One region of the Sandaracinus amylolyticus genome, then DNA from elsewhere that is predicted to be linked to it. Evidence: riboswitches for the same ligand, from Rfam matches in the RefSeq annotation. Region 1 holds a riboswitch; each other region holds the start of a gene.
What was found. A riboswitch is a leader RNA that binds a small molecule or an ion and turns the genes downstream of it on or off. The one in region 1 is predicted to bind cobalamin.
Positions count from the first base shown of each region.

Region 2: linked by a shared signal. The riboswitch ahead of DB32_RS24365 (hypothetical protein) and the one ahead of DB32_RS21095 (hypothetical protein) in region 1 are both predicted to bind cobalamin.
Region 3: linked by a shared signal. The riboswitch ahead of DB32_RS29105 (LIC_13355 family lipoprotein) and the one ahead of DB32_RS21095 (hypothetical protein) in region 1 are both predicted to bind cobalamin.
Region 4: linked by a shared signal. The riboswitch ahead of DB32_RS07165 (TonB-dependent receptor plug domain-containing protein) and the one ahead of DB32_RS21095 (hypothetical protein) in region 1 are both predicted to bind cobalamin.

Region 1 is NZ_CP011125.1:4,956,892-4,961,345, reverse strand. Features, by position in the region: gene DB32_RS21095 (hypothetical protein) at 1-943, opposite strand, end outside; cobalamin riboswitch at 1,000-1,218, opposite strand; gene DB32_RS21090 (RCC1 domain-containing protein) at 1,290-2,570, shown strand; gene DB32_RS21085 (hypothetical protein) at 2,551-2,898, opposite strand; gene DB32_RS21080 (MbnB/TglH/ChrH family RiPP precursor modification enzyme) at 2,895-3,794, opposite strand; gene DB32_RS21075 (hypothetical protein) at 3,791-4,454, opposite strand, start outside.
Region 2 is NZ_CP011125.1:5,772,128-5,776,581, forward strand. Features, by position in the region: gene DB32_RS24360 (NUDIX hydrolase) at 1-220, opposite strand, end outside; gene DB32_RS24365 (hypothetical protein) at 370-1,566, opposite strand; cobalamin riboswitch at 1,683-1,889, opposite strand; gene DB32_RS24370 (hypothetical protein) at 2,049-3,542, shown strand; gene DB32_RS24375 (serine/threonine-protein kinase) at 3,548-4,454, shown strand, end outside.
Region 3 is NZ_CP011125.1:6,877,370-6,881,823, reverse strand. Features, by position in the region: gene DB32_RS29115 (rhodanese-like domain-containing protein) at 14-496, shown strand; gene DB32_RS29110 (glycosyltransferase family 2 protein) at 459-1,136, opposite strand; cobalamin riboswitch at 1,197-1,381, shown strand; gene DB32_RS29105 (LIC_13355 family lipoprotein) at 1,504-2,235, shown strand; gene cobT (nicotinate-nucleotide--dimethylbenzimidazole phosphoribosyltransferase) at 2,232-3,269, shown strand; gene DB32_RS29095 (adenosylcobinamide-GDP ribazoletransferase) at 3,266-4,030, shown strand; gene DB32_RS29090 (histidine phosphatase family protein) at 4,027-4,454, shown strand, end outside.
Region 4 is NZ_CP011125.1:1,702,456-1,706,909, reverse strand. Features, by position in the region: gene DB32_RS07165 (TonB-dependent receptor plug domain-containing protein) at 1-1,591, opposite strand, end outside; cobalamin riboswitch at 1,671-1,888, opposite strand; gene DB32_RS07160 (pyridoxamine 5'-phosphate oxidase family protein) at 1,986-2,633, opposite strand; gene pdxR (MocR-like pyridoxine biosynthesis transcription factor PdxR) at 2,699-4,171, shown strand; gene DB32_RS07150 (ABC transporter ATP-binding protein/permease) at 4,184-4,454, opposite strand, start outside.

The DNA.
Region 1 (4,454 bases):
TGGGCGACGGCGCGCTCTCGTGATCGGCGGCGCGCCACGCGCGATCGATCGTGATGCGTCCGTCGGGATCGATCGCGACGCGCACGATGCCCGCCTCGCGCCGGCGCTCGAGGCCCGGCGAGAACGCATCGCCGGTGCAGAGGATCATCGCGCGATCGGGCGCGCCCGGGATCGCGCGCGCGCCGTGGCACCCGCTGAGACCCTCGAGCGCGACGAGCTCGGTCAGCGCGCGCGTGTCGGGATCGACGACCGCGACCGCGCCGTCGCCGGTGAGCGTGAAGTCCGCGCTGAGGCGCTGGAGCGACACCAGCACGCGCCGCGCGCCGCTCGGATGCGCGATCGGCACGAGCGTCGTGGGGCGCGCGTAGATCGGCGTGCCGTCCTCCGCCGTGGTGTCGGCGGCGACGTCGATGCGTGCGAGCACGACGCCCTGCGCGACGTCGACGACCACGACGTCGTTGCCGCGCGCGAGCTCGGGCGCGTCGGGATGGAAGCTCGGGTTCGCGCGGCTCACGAGCGCGATCGCGCCGTCGACCGCGAGCACGTCCTGCACGTTGGGCGAGTGACCGCTCGGCGCGTCGGGATCGTCGCCGCGGAGATCGATCTGGCGCACCGTGCCGGTCGCGTACTCGGCGAGGGTGAGGCGATCGGCGTTGAAGCGCTCGAGCAGCGCGAGCGTGCCGGGCTCGGGCGTCGCGACGATCACGACGTCGCCTCCGAGCCCTGCCGCGATGCCCGACGCGCGCGTGCCCGAGTCGATCCACGACTCGGTGATCGCCTCGCCGCGCTCGTCGAGCAGCGCGATCGCGGTCGACGCGTAGTCGGAGAGCACGACGCCGAACGCCGGCGCGCGCGAGATCGGGGCGAGGTCGGCGACGTCGCAGGGGCGCTCGGTGCCGCATGCGGCGAGCAGCACGAGCGAGGCGAGGATCGGACGAGACACGAGCGACCTCCGAGGCGGGGCGCCCTCCCACGAGGCGCCGTGTGCCGCCGCGCGGATCTCGCGCGACACCGTCGGCAGGTCTTCGGGCTCGCAGGCGCTCGGATCGCGTTCGAGCCGATCCGGTCTCTACTGGCCGTCGCTTCCCGGAGGACCATTCCTCCAGTGCTCGGGACGGCGTTCGTTCCTGCACACCGCTGCGGGGCAGCTCCGGATTCGCACCGGATTCCCTCGAGGCGCACGGTCCCACCGCGCGCACCGCTGGCGAGCGCGAACGTGGCGGGCCCGGCGCGAGGCGTCAAACCGGGGCGGGTTGGAAATTCTCCGCGATCGCGCGTACGACGAGCGGATGGGGGACTCCGGCCGCGTCGTGGGCGTGCTCGTGTGCGCCGTCGGGCTGCTCTCGCCGGGCTGCTACCTCGCGCACTCGCTCGATGGCGCGGACGGTCCTGCGCCGCTCGATGCGAGCGTGGTCGACGCCCGCGTCGCGCGTCCCGACGCGGGCCCACCGCCGCCGCCGGAAGAGCCGCCGCCCGGCACGCGCGTGGTGCAGATCTCGGTGGGCGGGGATCACGTGTGCGCCGTGAGCGACGAGGGCGCGCTCTACTGCTGGGGCCAGAACGACATCGGGCAGCTCGGCGTGAACGAGCGGCGCGCGTCCTCGCGACCGCTCCGCGTGCATGGCCTGCCTCCGATCGCGTCGGTGAGCGCCGGGGCCAGCCACACGTGCGCGGTGGACGTCGACGGCGGGCTCTGGTGCTGGGGCTTCGACCACTACCGTCAGCTCGGCGTCAGGGCGGAGGAGCGACCCGACTGTGGTCGCGCCGTGTGCAGCCCGATCCCGCTGCGCGTGCCCGACGTGCCTCCCGTGCGACGCGTGTGGATCGGTGTCCACGGCACGTGCGCGGAGCTCGTCGAGGGCGACGAGCTGCGCTGCTGGGGCACCGACGCGGCGTCGCGCGCCATCTCGCGCTCCGCGGTGCACGGCGTGCGGGATCTCGGGATGGGCCTCTCGCACGCGTGCCTGTGGATGCCCGACGAGCGCGTGCGGTGCGTGGGCGACGGCACGTTCGGGCGCGCGGGCGACGAAGGACGGGGCGACGGGATCGTCGATCTCGACGACGTGATCGATCTCGAGGTCGGCGCGGAGCACGCGTGCGTGCTGCTCGCCGACACGCGCGTGTTGTGCTGGGGCTACAACTGGGACGGCGCGCTCGGCATCAAGGAGGGGCTGCCGTACTGCGTGCACGGGGACACCGGCGGCGCGTGCGCGATCGCGCCGATCGCGCCGACGGGCGATCCCACGGGCACCGCGCTCTCGATCGGCAGCCGTCGCTCTTGCGTCATCGACACCGACGGTGGCGTGACGTGCTGGGGCCCGTGGACGATCGAGGGAGGCACGGTCTGGTGCGGCGGCGGCGCGCCCGAGGAGTGCGACCCGACGCCGACGCGCGTGCCCGGGATCGCGGCGCCCCGCGCGATCTCGGCCGGCGACAGCGTGGTGTGCGCGATCGTCGAGGACGGCGGCGTGATGTGCTGGGGCTGGGACACGGACGGACAGCTCGGGCACGGTGTCGTCGAAGGAACGCTCGTGCGCGAGCCGGTCCGGGTCATCGGCTTCGGCGGCTGAGCCACGCCTCGAACGCGCGGCCCTCGGCGCTCGGGTGGGACGCGTGCATCGGGACCTCGCGGTGGTACACGCGGAAGAGGGCGGCGAACGCGCGCGGATCGAGCTCGGCGCGGTGCGCGGCCTCGTCGCTGCCCTGGACGAGTCGCTCGCAGCGCAGCCGCGCGACGAGCAGCGCCTGCATGCGGACGCCATCGGGATCGACGCGCGCGAGCGCCGCCCGCGTGGGCTCGTCGAGCTCGGGATCGCCTGCCGCGTCGTGCAGCGCGGCGACCGGATCGTCGGCGCGCATCGCGCGCGCGAGGAGCTCCTCGAGGCGCGCGCGGCTCATCGCGCGGCCTTCGTGATCGCGCGGCGGATGCGCGTGAGCTCGTCGTCGAGAAGGCGCGCCGTCGCGTGGTCCGGCACCGTGCCTTCCATCCGCTCGAGCGTCACGCCGCGGAGGTGCGGGCAGCGCGGGAGCACGTCGTCGAGCAGCGCCCACACCGGCTCGGGCACCGCGTCGTCGTGGCCGTCGAGGCGCATCGTGCGGCCCGACGGGAGCCAGCGCGGATCACTCTCGCGACCGCCGCTCACGTGGAGCTCGATCACGCGATCGAGCGGCGCGCGAGCGAGCCATGCCTGCGGATCGAGCCCGTGCAGCAGCGACATCGTGTGGAGGTTGTGCAGGTCGAGCAGCAGGTGACGGTGCGGCGCCGCGAGCACGTCATGCAGGAGGCGGGGCTCGTCGAGCGGATCTCCGAGGACGAAGTAGACGACCGAGTTCTCGACGCCGACGTCGGGCACCACGCGCGACATGAGCTCGAGCCGCGCGCGCAGCGTGGACGCGGTGCGCGCGTCGTACGGCATCGGCATCGGGAGCGCCGTCGTCTCGCTGCCTGCTCCTGACGCGGACCGCAGCGACGTCGCGCCGAGGTGATCGGTCCACCACGCGTACCCGAAGAGCGCGACGTCCTCGCGCATCCGATCGAGCCACGCGCGGGTGCGCGCCTCGTCGCCCTCGCTGCACGTCGAGAAGCCCACGCCGTGCGCGACCACGGGCTTGTTCCACGCGCGCACCGCGGCGAGGAAGCGCGCGTGGAACCCGTTCGGGACCAGCGCGCCGTCGTCGCGATCGATCCACGTCGTCTCGGGCGTGACCTCGAGGTAGTCGGCGCGGCGCGCGATCGGCGCCACGCGCGCGAGCGTCTCGTCGTCGGGCGGCAGCGCGAAGCCGACGCCGATCACGGCGTGAGATACCAGTCGAGGAAGCGCGCGCTGCGCTCGGGCACGTGGCCCATGCCGCACGCGATCATCAGCGACGCGTCGCCCTCGCGGCGGCGCTCCTCCTCGGTCATCTCGACCGTGGTCCCGCACCCGCTGCCGATCGCCCACCGGCTGCCGGGCACGCGACCGCGACGCCACCGCTCGATCCCGACGTCGCGCACGGCCTCGCGGAACGCGGGATGCCTCACGAAGAGCGCGGGCGCGAGCGCCACCGCGACGCGGTCGGACGTGTCGTACACGCCGAGCGCGAGCTCGATGCGCTGCCGTCGATCGACGGGCAGCGCCGCGAGCGCGACGGAGGCACGGCGCTGGAGCGCCGCATCGTCGGGCGCGATCGCGCCGTGCACCAGCGACGCGAGCGCCGCGATGCGCCGATCGATCACCTCGTTCTCGCGCGCGGTGCGCTCCTCGAACGACATCTGCTCGTCATCGCGGAAGATCCAGTACTCCGGCGTCTCGGGGAGCGTCGCGTCGATCGCGCGCGCGACCGCGGGGACGCGCTCCGGCTCGACGAGCACCATCAGCGGCTCGCCCGCGGGCGCTTGCGGCACGAGCGTGCGCAGCGTCGACATCGTCGCGCAGACGACCTCCGCGAGCGCGAGATCGACGAACACCTGATCG
Region 2 (4,454 bases), 820 kb from region 1:
CGTCGAGCGCCTCGTCCATGCCGACGAACCCACCGGGCAGCGCCCAGCGTCCGCGGTACGGCGCCGCGTCACGACGAAGCAGGAGCGTGCGCAGCGCGCCCTCGTCGACCGTGAGCAGCGCGACGTCGACCGCGACCGAGGGCCGCTCGAAGCGCGAGACGTCGTAGCCCTCGGGGACCTCGCCGTCGTCTTCCTGATCGGAGCGTGCTCGCTTCGTCATCGCGGCCGCGACCTTCGCTGCATCATGCATCGAACCTTGGATGCAAGACGCATCTTAGTCAATGACCTGCGACGAGATGAGCTCCGAGCGGAGGCGGACACGAGCACGCGTCCGCCTTTCGTCCCGCTCGGTGCTCCGGCGACCCGGCGTCAGTCCGCGACGAGGAGAAGACCGCGCTCGTGCCGCAGCAGGATCCGATCCTCGCCGACCGCGACGAGCCCGCTGAACACGGCGCCGGTCGCGAGACGGACCGGCTCGTCGAGGGTCCAGACACCATCGGTGTGCCGCAGCGTGCGGGCCTCGAGGCCCACGAGGTTCCACGACTCGTCGCGCGCCTCGCTCGCGAGCCGCATGCCCCCGATCGCCGTGAACGTGCTCGGCGCGGCGAATTGCGCGAGGGAGCCGGTGGCCGCCGAGATCGGATCCGTCGCCGCGAGCAACGCCGCGAGGTCCAGCACGTACACGCGATTGCCGCTGCCCGCCGATCCCGCTCCGGCGACGACGACGTCGCCGATGCGCGCGACGCTTCCGCTCCAGTCGCCCATCTCGCCGACCGCGCGGCGCGCCGTGGTCGCGCTCACGTCGCGGAGGTAGAGCCCCTGCGAGCTCCCGTCCGATCCCGCGATCGCCAGGCCGTTGATCACGAAGCGCGTCGCATCGAGCCACTCGCCGTCGTAGTTCCCGTTCGCAGCGACCTCGCTCGTGCCGCCCGCGGAGACGTCGATCTCGAACACTCCGCCGACGAAGCCCGCGTCGCCCGTCGTGTACCCGAAGATCGCGCGCGCCTCGTCCGGGCTCACCGCGACGTAGCCGCCCGGATAGAGCGCGTCCGCCGCGTGCCCTTCGTGCGTCGTCGTCGCGACGGTCTCGGGCGCCGGCGCGCTCCCGCTCGGATCGAGCGTCCAGCGCGACAGCGTGAACGTCGTCGTCGTGCCCACCGTCTCCGCCGTGACCTCGTACACGCGCGGCATCGCGCCCCCCTCGGGCACGACCACTTCGATCGGCCCGCTCACCGCGCGGCACACGTTCGCGACCGGCACGAGGCCGTCCGCGAGCGCCGCGTCCATCGCCGCGACGTCCCCGCCGCACGTCGCGACGCACACGCCGCGCAGGCACGCCTCGCCCTCGGCGCACGCCGGATCACACGGCGCGACCCACGCATCGGGCGCGACCCACGCGTCCGGCGCGACGTACGCGTCGACCGGCGCCTGCGCGTCGCCTTGCACGACCTGCGCGTCCGTGCCCGCGTCCGACGCAGGCGTCACGCCGTCGTCGTCGCCGCACCCCGTCGCGATCACGAGGGCCGCGAAGAGCCCACTCCAACCACTCAGCCTCGCTCGATCCATCACGCGCTCCGTCCGGAGCCCGTCCCCGCGGGCCCGTTCGCACACGCGTGCGCCGATCACGATCGCGATCGAGCGAACCGTCGCCCGATCCACCCCGATCGAGCGCACGCGCCGCGCACACGGCAGGTCTCCTGGCTCCCGGATCGTCCGTCGCGGACCACCTTCCCGCCGCGCCCCGCCGCTCACACGACGAGCACGCGCAGTGGTGACTCGGTGCGCTCGCACCGCGTCCGCGCCGTCCCCGGTCACAGTGGCGGGGGCCGCGCCGGCTTCTCACCGGCTTCCCTCTTCCGCGACGAGCAGGTGCCCGTCGCTTCCACGCGGCGCGCCCTGACCGAGCGTGCCGCGACCGTGCGCGCGAAGGATTTGTCAATGACGAACGCGGTCGCCGTGCGGCGACCGAGGGCCGCGTCCTACCCGAGCACCACCCCCCACGCAAGACGTGCTGGCGTCGCGCGCCCGCGGAGGCGACACTCGGGCCCATGCGTTGGACCCGCACGTGGGTCGCGGTCCTGGCGACCGCGCTCGCGCTGCTCGCGACCGGCTGCCCGAGGATCTGCGAGACGAGCGATCGTGCCCCCGTTCCCGATGGCGTCACGCCTCGTTTCGGTGTGCTCGCGTACGACGAGACGCGCACCGAGATCACGTTGCTCGACGAGGTCGGCACGCCGATCGAATTCCCCGAGGCCGACGACCCCGCCGAGCTCACCGACATCTGGCTCGACGCGACGTACGAGTGGGAGGATCAGCTCGCGACGATCGGCATCGGGCTCGACGGGCGCATGCCCTGGACGCAGCTGCCCGGCGGCGGCCTGACGATCGCGACGGCGCGTTACGGCCGCGAGCTCGTGCGCTTCCCGTTCGACACCTCGCCGCCCCAAGAGCTGCGGACCACGCCGATGCTCCTCGCGCGCCCCGAGGCGAGCGGCGGTCAGGTGCTCGATCTGTTCGTGTCGTTCGCGAGCGAGACCCCGGACGACGAGGACGTCGACACGCTCTATGCGCTGCGCGCGCCGGGCGTCGATGGCGAGACCGCGTTCGGCCAGGACGTGCTCGTCTTCGAGCTCGATCCCGAGAACGACGAGGGCGGCGCGGTCGTCGACTCGATCTCGCTGATCGGCACCGTCGAGGGCGCGCCGCCGCGCCCCGAGCGCATGGTGCCGCGCTTCGATCGCCTCTACGTCGGGCTCGACGGTTACCAGGCGCAGGGCTCGGCCGAGGGCAACGATCTCGTCGCGCCCGCCGCGCTCGCGATCGTCGATCCCGCAGGGCGTCGCGTGGTGGGCACGTTCCGCTACGACGCGACCGATCAGGAGCTCTTCCGCTGCGCCGAGGTCGCGCCGAGCCTCGATCCCACGAGCGATCCGACGAACGTCGTGCGCCTCGTCGTCGCGTGCCGCGGCGTCGGCGGCGACGTGACGACGCGCGCGGAGAGCGCAGGCATCGTGGAGCTCCTCGTCGAGCGCGATCCCGACGACGCCGAGCGCGAGCCAGTGGTGACGCTCGAGAACGTGTGGTCCTCGCAGTCGTTCTTCGCGACGTTGCCCTCGCGCGGGCTCGTGCCGCTGCCAGGTCGTGCGGCCGCGTTCGTGAGCGCGGGGAGCATCGAGGAGACGCTCGACGACGCGCTCTACGTGGTCGATCTCGACTCCGAGGAGGCGATCCGCATCCGCGTGGCGTCGGCGCCGCTCTTCCCCGACGAGCTCTCGGGCATGGGCACCGGCGCGTTCCTGCCCGAGGGCCCCGAGAGCGGCCTGCTCGTGTGGCCGCTCGCGCGCCGCGGCGTGCTGCGCCGCCGCATCCGCACCGTGACCGCCGCGGATGGCGAAGGCCGCGACGTCGTGGTGTGCCCGAGCGACCACTCGGCGTGTCTGCCCGAGGACGAAGCGCTCGAAGATCCCGTCGACCTCTGCAACAGCCTGCTCGTGGATCAGGTCCGGTTGCTCGACGCTCCTCCTCCCGCCCCGGTGCCCTGATCGAGATGCCGCAGGTCGAAGGCGCAATCATCGGAGATCGCTACCGTCTCGTCCGCAAGATCGGCGAGGGCGGCATGGCGAGCGTGTGGGAGGCCGAGCACGTCGCGCTCGGCAGCATGCTCGCGGTGAAGTTCCTGCATCGCACGGCGCCGAAGGACAGCGAGGTCGCGCAGCGGTTCCTGCGCGAGGCGCGCGTCGCGGCGTCGGTGAAGCACCGCAACGTCGTCGACATCAACGACTTCGGGTTCACCGACGACGACGTGCCCTACATGGTCATGGAGCGTCTCGTCGGCGAGTCGCTCGCGGACTATCTCGCGAACATCGGACCGCTCGACTTCGACGAGGCCGCACGCCTCGCGTCGCTCACGCTGCGCGGCCTGAGCGCGGTGCACGACGCCGGGATCGTCCATCGCGATCTCAAGCCCGACAACATCTTCCTCATCGACGACGAGGACGGGCGCTTCCCGAAGCTGCTCGACTTCGGTCTCTCGCGTCGCGCGGGCCGCACCGACATGACGATCGAGGGCACCCTGATGGGCACGCCCGATTACATGTCGCCCGAGCAGGCGCGCGGTCAGACCGATCTCGACGCGCGCACCGACATCTACTCGATGGGCGTGATCCTCTACGAGATGATCGCGGCGCGCATGCCGTACGAGTCGGAGCTCGTCGGCGATCTGATCGCGATGATCGCGCGCGATCCTCCGACGCCGGTCCGCGCGCACCGCCCCGATGCGCCCGACGAGCTCGTCGAGGTCATCGAGCGCGCGATGTCGAAGAACCGCGAGGAGCGCTTCCCGAACGCGCGCGAGATGCGCAGCGCGCTCGTCGATCTCTGGGGCGGCGCGTTCCACGATCCCGGCTCGGGGCTCACCAGCCTCTCCGAGATGCCGCTGCCCAACACCGACGGGC
Region 3 (4,454 bases), 1.9 Mb from region 1:
CATCCTCGCGTCGATGACTCGGCGCGTCGCGATTCTCGCCGCCGCGCTCGTCGTGATGCTCGCGGCGGGTGTGGCGTTGATCCCCGGGTGCGGGCTCGACGTGGTGCATGCGGTGCTGGTTTCGCAGCATCCTCGCGTGCGCTGGATCTCGACCGAGGAGCTCGCGCGTGAGCTCGAATCGGAGTCTCCGCCGCTCGTGATCGACGTGCGCAGCGACGATGAGATCGCGGTGAGCACGATTCCCGGTGCGCAGTCGATGCGCGAGCTGCCGACCGATCGCGACGTCGTCGTGTACTGCTCGGTCGGAGCGCGTAGCGCCGTCGTGGCGGAGCGATTTCCGAACGCGCGCAACCTGCGCGGCGGGATCTTCGCCTGGGCGAACGAGTCGCGTCCCCTCGTGCGCGACGGAGCGCGCACGAACGAAGTGCATCCGTACGACTCGCTCTGGAGGATGCTGCTCAGTGCGCGTGTCGTGCGAGCCAGCGGAGGATCGTGATCGACGCCATCACGGTGCCTCGTACCGTGCCGCTCACCTTCGAGACTCCGACGCGACGTCGATAGGAGACTGGCACTTCGGCGTGTCGCAGCCCGCGTCGCGCCGCTTTGATCTGCATCTCGACCGTCCAGCCGTAGTCGGGATCGCCCATGTCGAGCTTCTGCAGCGCGCTCCAGCGAATCGCGCGGAACGGACCGAGATCGGTGTAGCGCGCGCCGTAGAGCAGACGCAGCGCGACGCACGCGACGGCGTTGCCCGCGATCTGCTGCGGCGTGAGCGAGCCGCGCTCGCGCCGTCCGAGCACGCGCGAGCCGATCACGAGGTCGGCGCCGCTCGAGATCGCCTCGAGCAGGCGTGTGATCTCGCTCGGATGATCGCTGCGATCGCCATCGAGGAACACGACCACGTCGGGCGGCTCCGACGCGATCTCGGCGAGCGCGCGCAGGCACGCCGAGCCGTATCCGCGCCGCGGCTCGTGCACCACGATCGCGCCGCCTTCGCGCGCGATATCGGCGGTGCGATCGCGCGAGCCGTTGTCGCACACGACGACGCGCCTCACGACGTCGCGTGGGATCTCCGCGAGCACCAGCGGCAGCGCACGCTCTTCGTCGAGCGCGGGAATGACGACGTCGACGATCATCGCGCGCACCGTAGCGCACGCCCGGTTGACGCGCGTCGCCTCGCTGGCCACGCTCGGCGCTGCTTTCGGTGCGGGCGTCGCGAACGCTCGCCTCGAGGGAAGCCGGTGCGACTCCGGCGCTGCCCCGCAGCGGTGTGCAGGAACGAACGTCGTGGCGACCACTGCGCCTGTGGGCGCGGGAAGGCACGATCAGTAGGAGGCTCCTCGAGAGCCACGCCTGCGAGCCCGAAGACCTGCCGAGAGTGCCCGCGCCCGGTGCGCGGGCGGTCCACGCGACTCGAGGGACGTCGCGCGGACACGGCCGGAACCGCGGAATGGCGGCGAGGGACTCGTGGGTCAGCAGCGAAGTGCGTGGTGCGTCGCGATCGTGTTGCTCGTCGGGTGCGGCGAAAGCGCGACGCAGGATGTCGATGCGGGGATCGTTCGCGACGATGCCGCGGCGCCGCTTCCCGACGAAGCGGTGCTCGCGGACGAGATCGTCGACGCGCCGGGCGCGACCGGCGAGGGGTTCGGCGATCCCGACAAGGCGATCAACGGCGTGCGCGGCGGCGGACCGACGCAGGGCTCGTTCGACGTGTACTCGCTCGACTACGCGACGCGCACGCACCTCGTGCTCGGCTGGAGCGGCGCGGTGATCGCCGACGGACCGGGCGCGGATCTCGTCGTCTTCGAGAACGGGTTCCGCGCCGCGGGCGCGAGCGGGAACTTCATGGACCCGATCATCGTGTCGGTGTCGCGCGACGGAGAGACGTGGGTCGATCTCCCGCACGACTACGCGGCCGAAGATCCGACGAGGTACTCGATCGCGCCGGAGGACTGGGTCGGGTTCGCGGGGATCACGCCGGTGTTGCTGAACGTCGAGACGAACGACGTGGATCCCTTCGATCCCATCGCGGCGGGCGGCGACGCGTTCGATCTCTCGTCGCTGCCCGACGAAGGCGAGGGCGCGTCGATTCGTCGCGAGGGCGCGCGCTACGTGCGGCTCGAGAGCGCGGCGATGCGCGTGAACCCCGAGACCGGACGCAACTATCCGCGCGACCCGACCAGCAACGGCTCGGACATCGACGGCGTGTACGCGCGCTACGTGGTGACGCGGTGACGCTCCCGGCGCTCGATCACGACGCCACGGCGCGTGCGCGCGATCGTCAAGCGAGCTTGACCAAACCGCGCGGCAGCCTCGGCGCGCTCGAGGACGTGGTCGCGACGATGGCGGCGATCCAAGGCCGCGTCCGGCCGCGCAGCCGACCCGCGACGGCGCTGATCGCGGCGAGCGATCACGCGGTCACGAAGCATGGCGTCTCGGCGTATCCGGCCGAGGTGACGCGCGCGATGATCGACAACCTCGCGCGGGGTGGGGCGGCGGCGAGCGTGATGTGCGCGTCGCTCGGAGTGCCGCTGGTCGTGCTCGACGTCGGTGTCGCGGCTCCGCGTGTTCCTCCGCAGCGCGACGGCCGTCGCGTGATCCGCGACGACGTCGCGGACGTGGCCCTCGGCGATCTGCGCGAGGCGCGCGCGGTGTCGCCCGATGACGCGCAGCGCGTGCGGCGTGCCGCGGTCGACGCCGTGAGCGCGATCGACGAGCTCGCGGTGCTGGTGCTCGGCGAGATCGGGATCGGCAACACGACGGCCGCAGCCGCGGTCGTGTCGGCGCTGCTCGATATCCCGGCCGAGCGCACCGTCGGGCCGGGCACGGGCCTCGATGGCGAAGGAATCGCGCGCAAGCGCGCCGTGGTGAGCGATGCCGTCGCGGCGCTCGGCGGCGATCGCGATCCGTGGTCGGTGCTCGCGCGTGTCGGTGGCCGGGATCTGCTCGCGATGGCGGCCGCGGCGCACGCGGCGATGCAGCGCCGCGCGGTGGTGCTCGCCGACGGGTACGTCGTCGCGGCATCGCTGCTCGCGCTCTCGCGCGTCGTGCCGGATCTCGGCGCGCGCGTGATCTTCGGACACTGCTCGGCGGAGCCGGCGCATCGGCTGGTGCTCGACGCGCTCGGCGCGCGTCCGCTGCTCGATCTCGGGATGCGGCTCGGCGAAGCGAGCGGCGCGCTCGCCGCGCTCCCGCTGCTCGATCTCGCGTGCGCGCTCCACGAAGGAATGGCGACGTTCGCGGAGGCGGCGGTGCCGGATCGCGAATGACGGTTCCGTGGATCCGCGGCGCGCGCGCCGCGTTCGTGTTCCTCACGCGCATCCCGGTCGGCGGCTTTCCGTATACGAAAGACGACTTTCGCTGGGCGGGCGCGTACTTCCCGCTCGTCGGCGCCGTGCTCGGCGCGATCGCGGGCGTGGTGATGCTCGCGCTGCTTCCTGCGGGCGCGATGGCGGCTGCGATCTGCTGCGTCGCGCTCTCGATGATGCTGACCGGCGCGTTCCACGAGGATGGGCTGGCGGACACGGCCGATGCGCTCGGCGGTGCGTACGATCGCGAGAAGCTCTTCGTGATCCTCAAGGACAGCCGCGTCGGGAGCTTCGGCGCGGCGGCGCTCTTCGTGGTGCTCGCGCTGCGCGTCGCGCTGCTCGCGCGGCTCGAGCACGAGGCGCTGCTCGCTTGTGTGCTCTCGGCATGCATCGCGCGGACGCCGCCGGTGTGGATGATGGCCGCGCTGCCCTACGTGACGAACGACGAGCACAGCAAGAGCCGTCATCTCACGCGCGGCGGGCCGCGTCAGGCGTGGGTCGCGACGTTCCTCACGGCGATCGTGATCGCGAGCGCGATGGCATGCGGCCTGAGCGCGGTGCGCGTGGCCGTGGTGCTCGTCGCGCTCGCGGTCGCGGCTGCGATCTGCACCTGGCGATTCATCGTGCGTGCGGGCGGGATCACCGGTGACTTCCTCGGCGCGACCGAGCAAGTCGGCGAGTGCGTCGTGCTGCTCGCGCTCGCGATGACGGCCGGAGCATGACGTCGCTCGTCGTCATCCGACACGCGCCGACGCATGCGAGCGGGCGCTGCATCGGACGCACCGAGGTCGACGTCGAGCTCGCGCACGTCGACGCGGCTCGCGTGATCGTCGAGCGCATCGCGGGGCACGGTGTGCACGCCGTGTGGTCGTCTCCGCTCTCGCGATGCGCCGTTCCTGCGTCGATCGTCGCGCGGACGCTCGGCGTGCCCCATCGCGTCGACACGCGCTTGCTCGAGATCGATCACGGCTCGTTCGACGGTCGTGCGTGGGACGAGATCGATCCTGGTGCGCTCGAGCGGTGGATGCGCGCGTGGGAGCACGAAGGCGCGCCCGGCGGCGAGAGCGCGCGCGACGTCGAGGCGAGAGTGCGCGCGTGGTGGGACGAGCTCGAGCACGACGCGCTGCTCGTCGCCCACGCCGGCGT
Region 4 (4,454 bases), 3.3 Mb from region 1:
GCTCGAGCCCCGCGATCGTCGCGCTCGCCACGTTCTCGGCGACTGCGGTGTACTGCGCCGTGCGTCGATACCGGATCAGCGACTCCGCGAGCGACACGAACCCGCGCAGCTCGGCCTCGAGCTCGAGGCCGGGCACGATGCGCTCCTGCACCGTCACACCCGCGTCGATCGAGGTCGCGCGCTCGGGCTCGAGGCGCACGTTCGCCACCAGCGTCGCGCGATCGCCGAAGAGCTCGATCATCGACGGGATGCGCGTGCCGTGCGCGATCGACGCCGAGATCGCGATCCCGGCGATCGGCGCGATCGCCGCGCCCAGTCGGAACGTGGGCGCGATCACCTCCACGCTGCGCGCGAGCCGCGACACGAGCTCGAGCTGCTCGAGGTGCGCGTCGCTCCACTCGAGGCGCACCGAGGGCCGCAGCGCGATGCGCAGGTGATCGATGCGCGGATCGATCGCCCCCTCGAGCACCGCGACGAGCCCGTCGCGATGCGACGCGCCGAGCGACGTGCGCACCAGCGGATCGTCGGGCTCGAGCCGATCGTGACGCGCGGTGAGCAGGGCGCGCACTGCGAGCTCGCGCACCGGTGACCAGCTCCCGGCGATGCGACCGAACGCGCGGAGCTGCCGATCGTCGCTCGCGTGCTGTCCGGTGCCGAGCTCGTTGAGGCGATCGAGGAACGCCGCGCGCCCGTACCAACCGCCGCCCATCACCTCGAGCGAGAGCGACGGTCCTCCGAGCCGATACGCGACGCTGCCCGCGTAACGATCGGTCGCGCGCCGCGCTTCGCTCGCGAGCTGCGATCCCGCGCCGGGCACGCCCGAGGCGCGGCTCACCCAGAGCATCACCGCCTCGAGCTCGCCGACGTCGAGCGGCACCTCGAGGTGGAGCAGGCCGCTCGCGCCGCGCGTGCCCGCGTTGCGGCGCGCGCGCTCGCGATCGTCGGTCGGATCGAGCCGCGTGCCGCCGTCGTCGACGAAGGGATGATCGTTGTCGGCGGCGTCGAACGAGAGCGCGACGAGCGACGAGAGCCCGTCACCGCGCACCGCGCCCCACGCCCGCGCGATCCCGGTGTCGAACGATCCGTACGAGACCGATGCGCCCGCGCGACGGCCCTCGGCGCGCGAGGGCACGAGCCGGATCACGCCGCCGATCGCGCCCTCGCCGAGCATCGCCGGCGCGCCGCCGCGATAGACCTCGATCGCCGCGATCGAGCCGAGGTCGATCGCGCCCAGATCGAACGCCCCGAGATCGGGCCCGGTGAGCGGGAGATCACCGAGCATCACCGTCGAGTGCGCGACGTCCGCGCCGCGCAGGCTCAGCCCGAGCGGCTGACCGAACGCCCCGGTCCCGAGCGCACGCGCGCCGGGCACCCGCGCGAGCACGTCGCGCATCGACTCCACGCGCGTCGTGTCGATCTCCACCCGCGTGCTCGACGCCGTGGGATCGAGCGGCGTGCGTGACGCGATCGGCCGCTCGACCTCGGCACGCGCGCGGAACGTCGCATCGCCGCCGTCCTGCGCGCGCGCCAGCGCGCACGACACGACCGACCCGACGAGCCACCACGCGAGCACGAGACGCACGAACGCCACGCGACCTCCGCGGCGACGCGCGAGCGCACGCCGCCGGTGCGCGGGCCTTCCCTCGAGGCCCGAGGCACGCCGTGCGATCGACCGCACGACACCAACGGCAGGTCTTCGGGCTCGCAGGCGCGGGCCGGGATCGGCCCACCTACTGGTCGCGCCTTCCCGCGCGCCTCGCGATGGAGAACGCGCAGTGGTCGTCGCGACGGTCGTTCCTGCACACCGCTGCGGGGCAGCCCCGGATTCTCACCGGGTTCCCTCGGGGCGATCGGTCACTCCGATCGCACCGCTGGCGGGCCGGACCCTGAGCGAGCGGAGGTGCGATGTCAAATCCGAGCGCGCGCTGCGAGCCTCGCGCGACGCGCGACGTCGAGTGGTGGCGACGCCACTCCGACGAATGCGATCAGCGGAGCTGCGCGGGCACGTCCGGCGTCGGCCGCGTCGTGCTGTCGGCCTCGGGCTCCGGATCGCTCGCGACGAGGCGGAGCGGCACCACGCCGGCCCAGCACGGCTCCTTCATGTCGTCGGCATCGTCGATCGGACCGCCGCTGCGGATCTTCGCCGACGCGTGCTCGATCTCCACGGCGATCACCTTCGTCGCATCGAGCTCCCAGTCGTACGGCGCGCGCGTCTCGCGACTGCGCCCGCGCGCCATGCGGTCGACGAGCAGCGTCATCGCCTCGCCCTTCTCGTCACGGCCTTCGACGAGACGCGCCTTCCCGGTGAGCACGACCGAGCGATAGTTCATCGAGTGGTGGAACGCGCTGCGCGCGAGCACCAGCCCGTCGAGCAGCGTCACCGTGATCGAGAACGGCGCGCCGCCGAGCAGTCCATCGAGCGAGCGATTCGCGATCGCGCCGTGCACGTAGATCGTCTCTCCCGCGCGGGCGAAGGCGGTCGGCATCGCGATCACGTGCTGCCCGGTCGAGCACGCGAGATGGCAGATCAACGCTTCGTCGAGGATCGCGTGCACGACGTCGCGGTCGTAGCTCCCGCGCTCGGGGTGTCGCTTGATCCGCGTCGCGTCGGAGGCCGGGTACACGTTGCTCATGGCGTCGACTCTGCACGTGACTGGATGGTCGTGTACGTCCAGAATGCACGTGGAGACACCTCCAGTTGTCGCGCCACGAAGAAGCCCTCGCGCTCGATCCCGACGAGCTCCGGCGCACGCGCGGCCCGAGCCTCGCAGCGCGCGTCGCGAACCTCCTCGTGAGCGAAATTCGGCGCGGTCGGCTCCGCCCCGGGCAGCGGCTGCCCGGCACGCGCGCGCTCGCCGCGTCGCTCGAGGTCGAGCGCGACACGGTCGTGCGCGCGTTCGCGGAGCTCGTCGCCGAGGGCTGGCTCGCGAGCCGCCCGCAGTCCGGCACCTTCGTCGCGGCGGAGCTGCCCGAGCGCACGGTCCGACGTCCCTCGACGACGCGGACCGCGGTCCCCGAGCACGCTGCGTTCGCGCGACCTCCGCTCTCCATCGGCCCGGTCGAAGCGCTCTCCCCGGCCACGATCTACCTGGGCGGCGGGGTGCCCGACGTGCGCCTCGTGCCGCGCGAAGCGCTCGCGCGCGCGCATCGCCGCGTCCTCCGCACCTCCCCGCGAACACGCCTCGACTACGGCGACGCGCGCGGAGAAGCGACGCTGCGTCGCGCCCTCGCCTGCATGCTGGGCGAGCAGCGCGCGATCGCGACCGACGCCGACGGGGTGCTGGTCACGCACGGCAGTCAGCACGCGATCGATCTCGTCGCGCGGACCATCGTGCGTCCCGGCGATCGCGTCGCGATCGAGGACCCGGGATATCCGCCCGCGCGCCAGACCTTCCGTCTCTCCGGAGCCGCGCTGGTCCCGATTCCCGTGGACGCGCGCGGGCTCGACCTCTCGGCGCTCGAGCGCGCTTGTGACGAAGCGCCGATTCGCGCGCTCTACGTCACTCCGCACCATCAGTATCCGACGATGGTCGTGATGGCGCCCGAGCGCCGCCAGGCGCTGCTCGCGCTCGCGCGTCGCCGCCGGTTCGCGATCATCGAGGACGACTACGATCACGAGTTCCACTTCGAAGGTCGCCCGGTGCTGCCGCTCGCGAGCGCCGACGTGCACGGCTCCGTCGTGTACGTGGGCTCGCTGTCGAAGATGCTCGCGCCGGGGCTGCGGCTCGGCTTCGTCGTCCCGCCGCGCGACCTGCTCGAGGATCTCGTGCGCGTGCGGTTCGCCTCCGATCGACAGGGCGATCACGCGAAGGAGGCCGCCGTCGCGTCGTTGATCGACGACGGCGAGCTCGCGCGTCACGTGCGCCGCGTGCGCCGCGTCTATCTCGCGCGACGCGACGTGCTCCGCGCCGAGCTCCGCAGAGCGTTCGGCGAGCGCATCCACATCGAGGAGCGCTCGGGCGGGCTCGCGCTCTGGGCGAAGCTCGACGCCGACGTCGAGCGCATCCGTGACCGCGCGCTCGAGCGCGGCGTGATGTTCTTCGTCGCGCGCGACTTCACGTTCGACCGCCGCAGCCTGCCCTTCGCGCGCTTCGGCTTCGGCTCGCTCGACGAGCGCGAGCTCACGCGCGCCGTCGGCGTCGTCGCCCGCGCGGCACGCACGCGCGCGTGAGCGGCGCGGCACCTACGGGTGCGCGATCACCATCACCGCCGGCGCGCGCTCCAGGGTGGCGTGCACGCAGTGCTCGAGCGTCTCCGGATCGAGCGCGCCGAAGCTCTCGTCCAGGACGAGCACGCGCGCGCTCTGCGCGAGCAGCGCGCGCGCGAGGAACACGCGACTGCGTTCTCCGTGGGAGAGCTGCCAGCCGCTGTCGCCGACCTGCTGCATGAGCCCGGCAGGCATCCGATCGATCAACGACCCCAGCCCGAGCGCACGGCACACCTCCTCGGCGCGA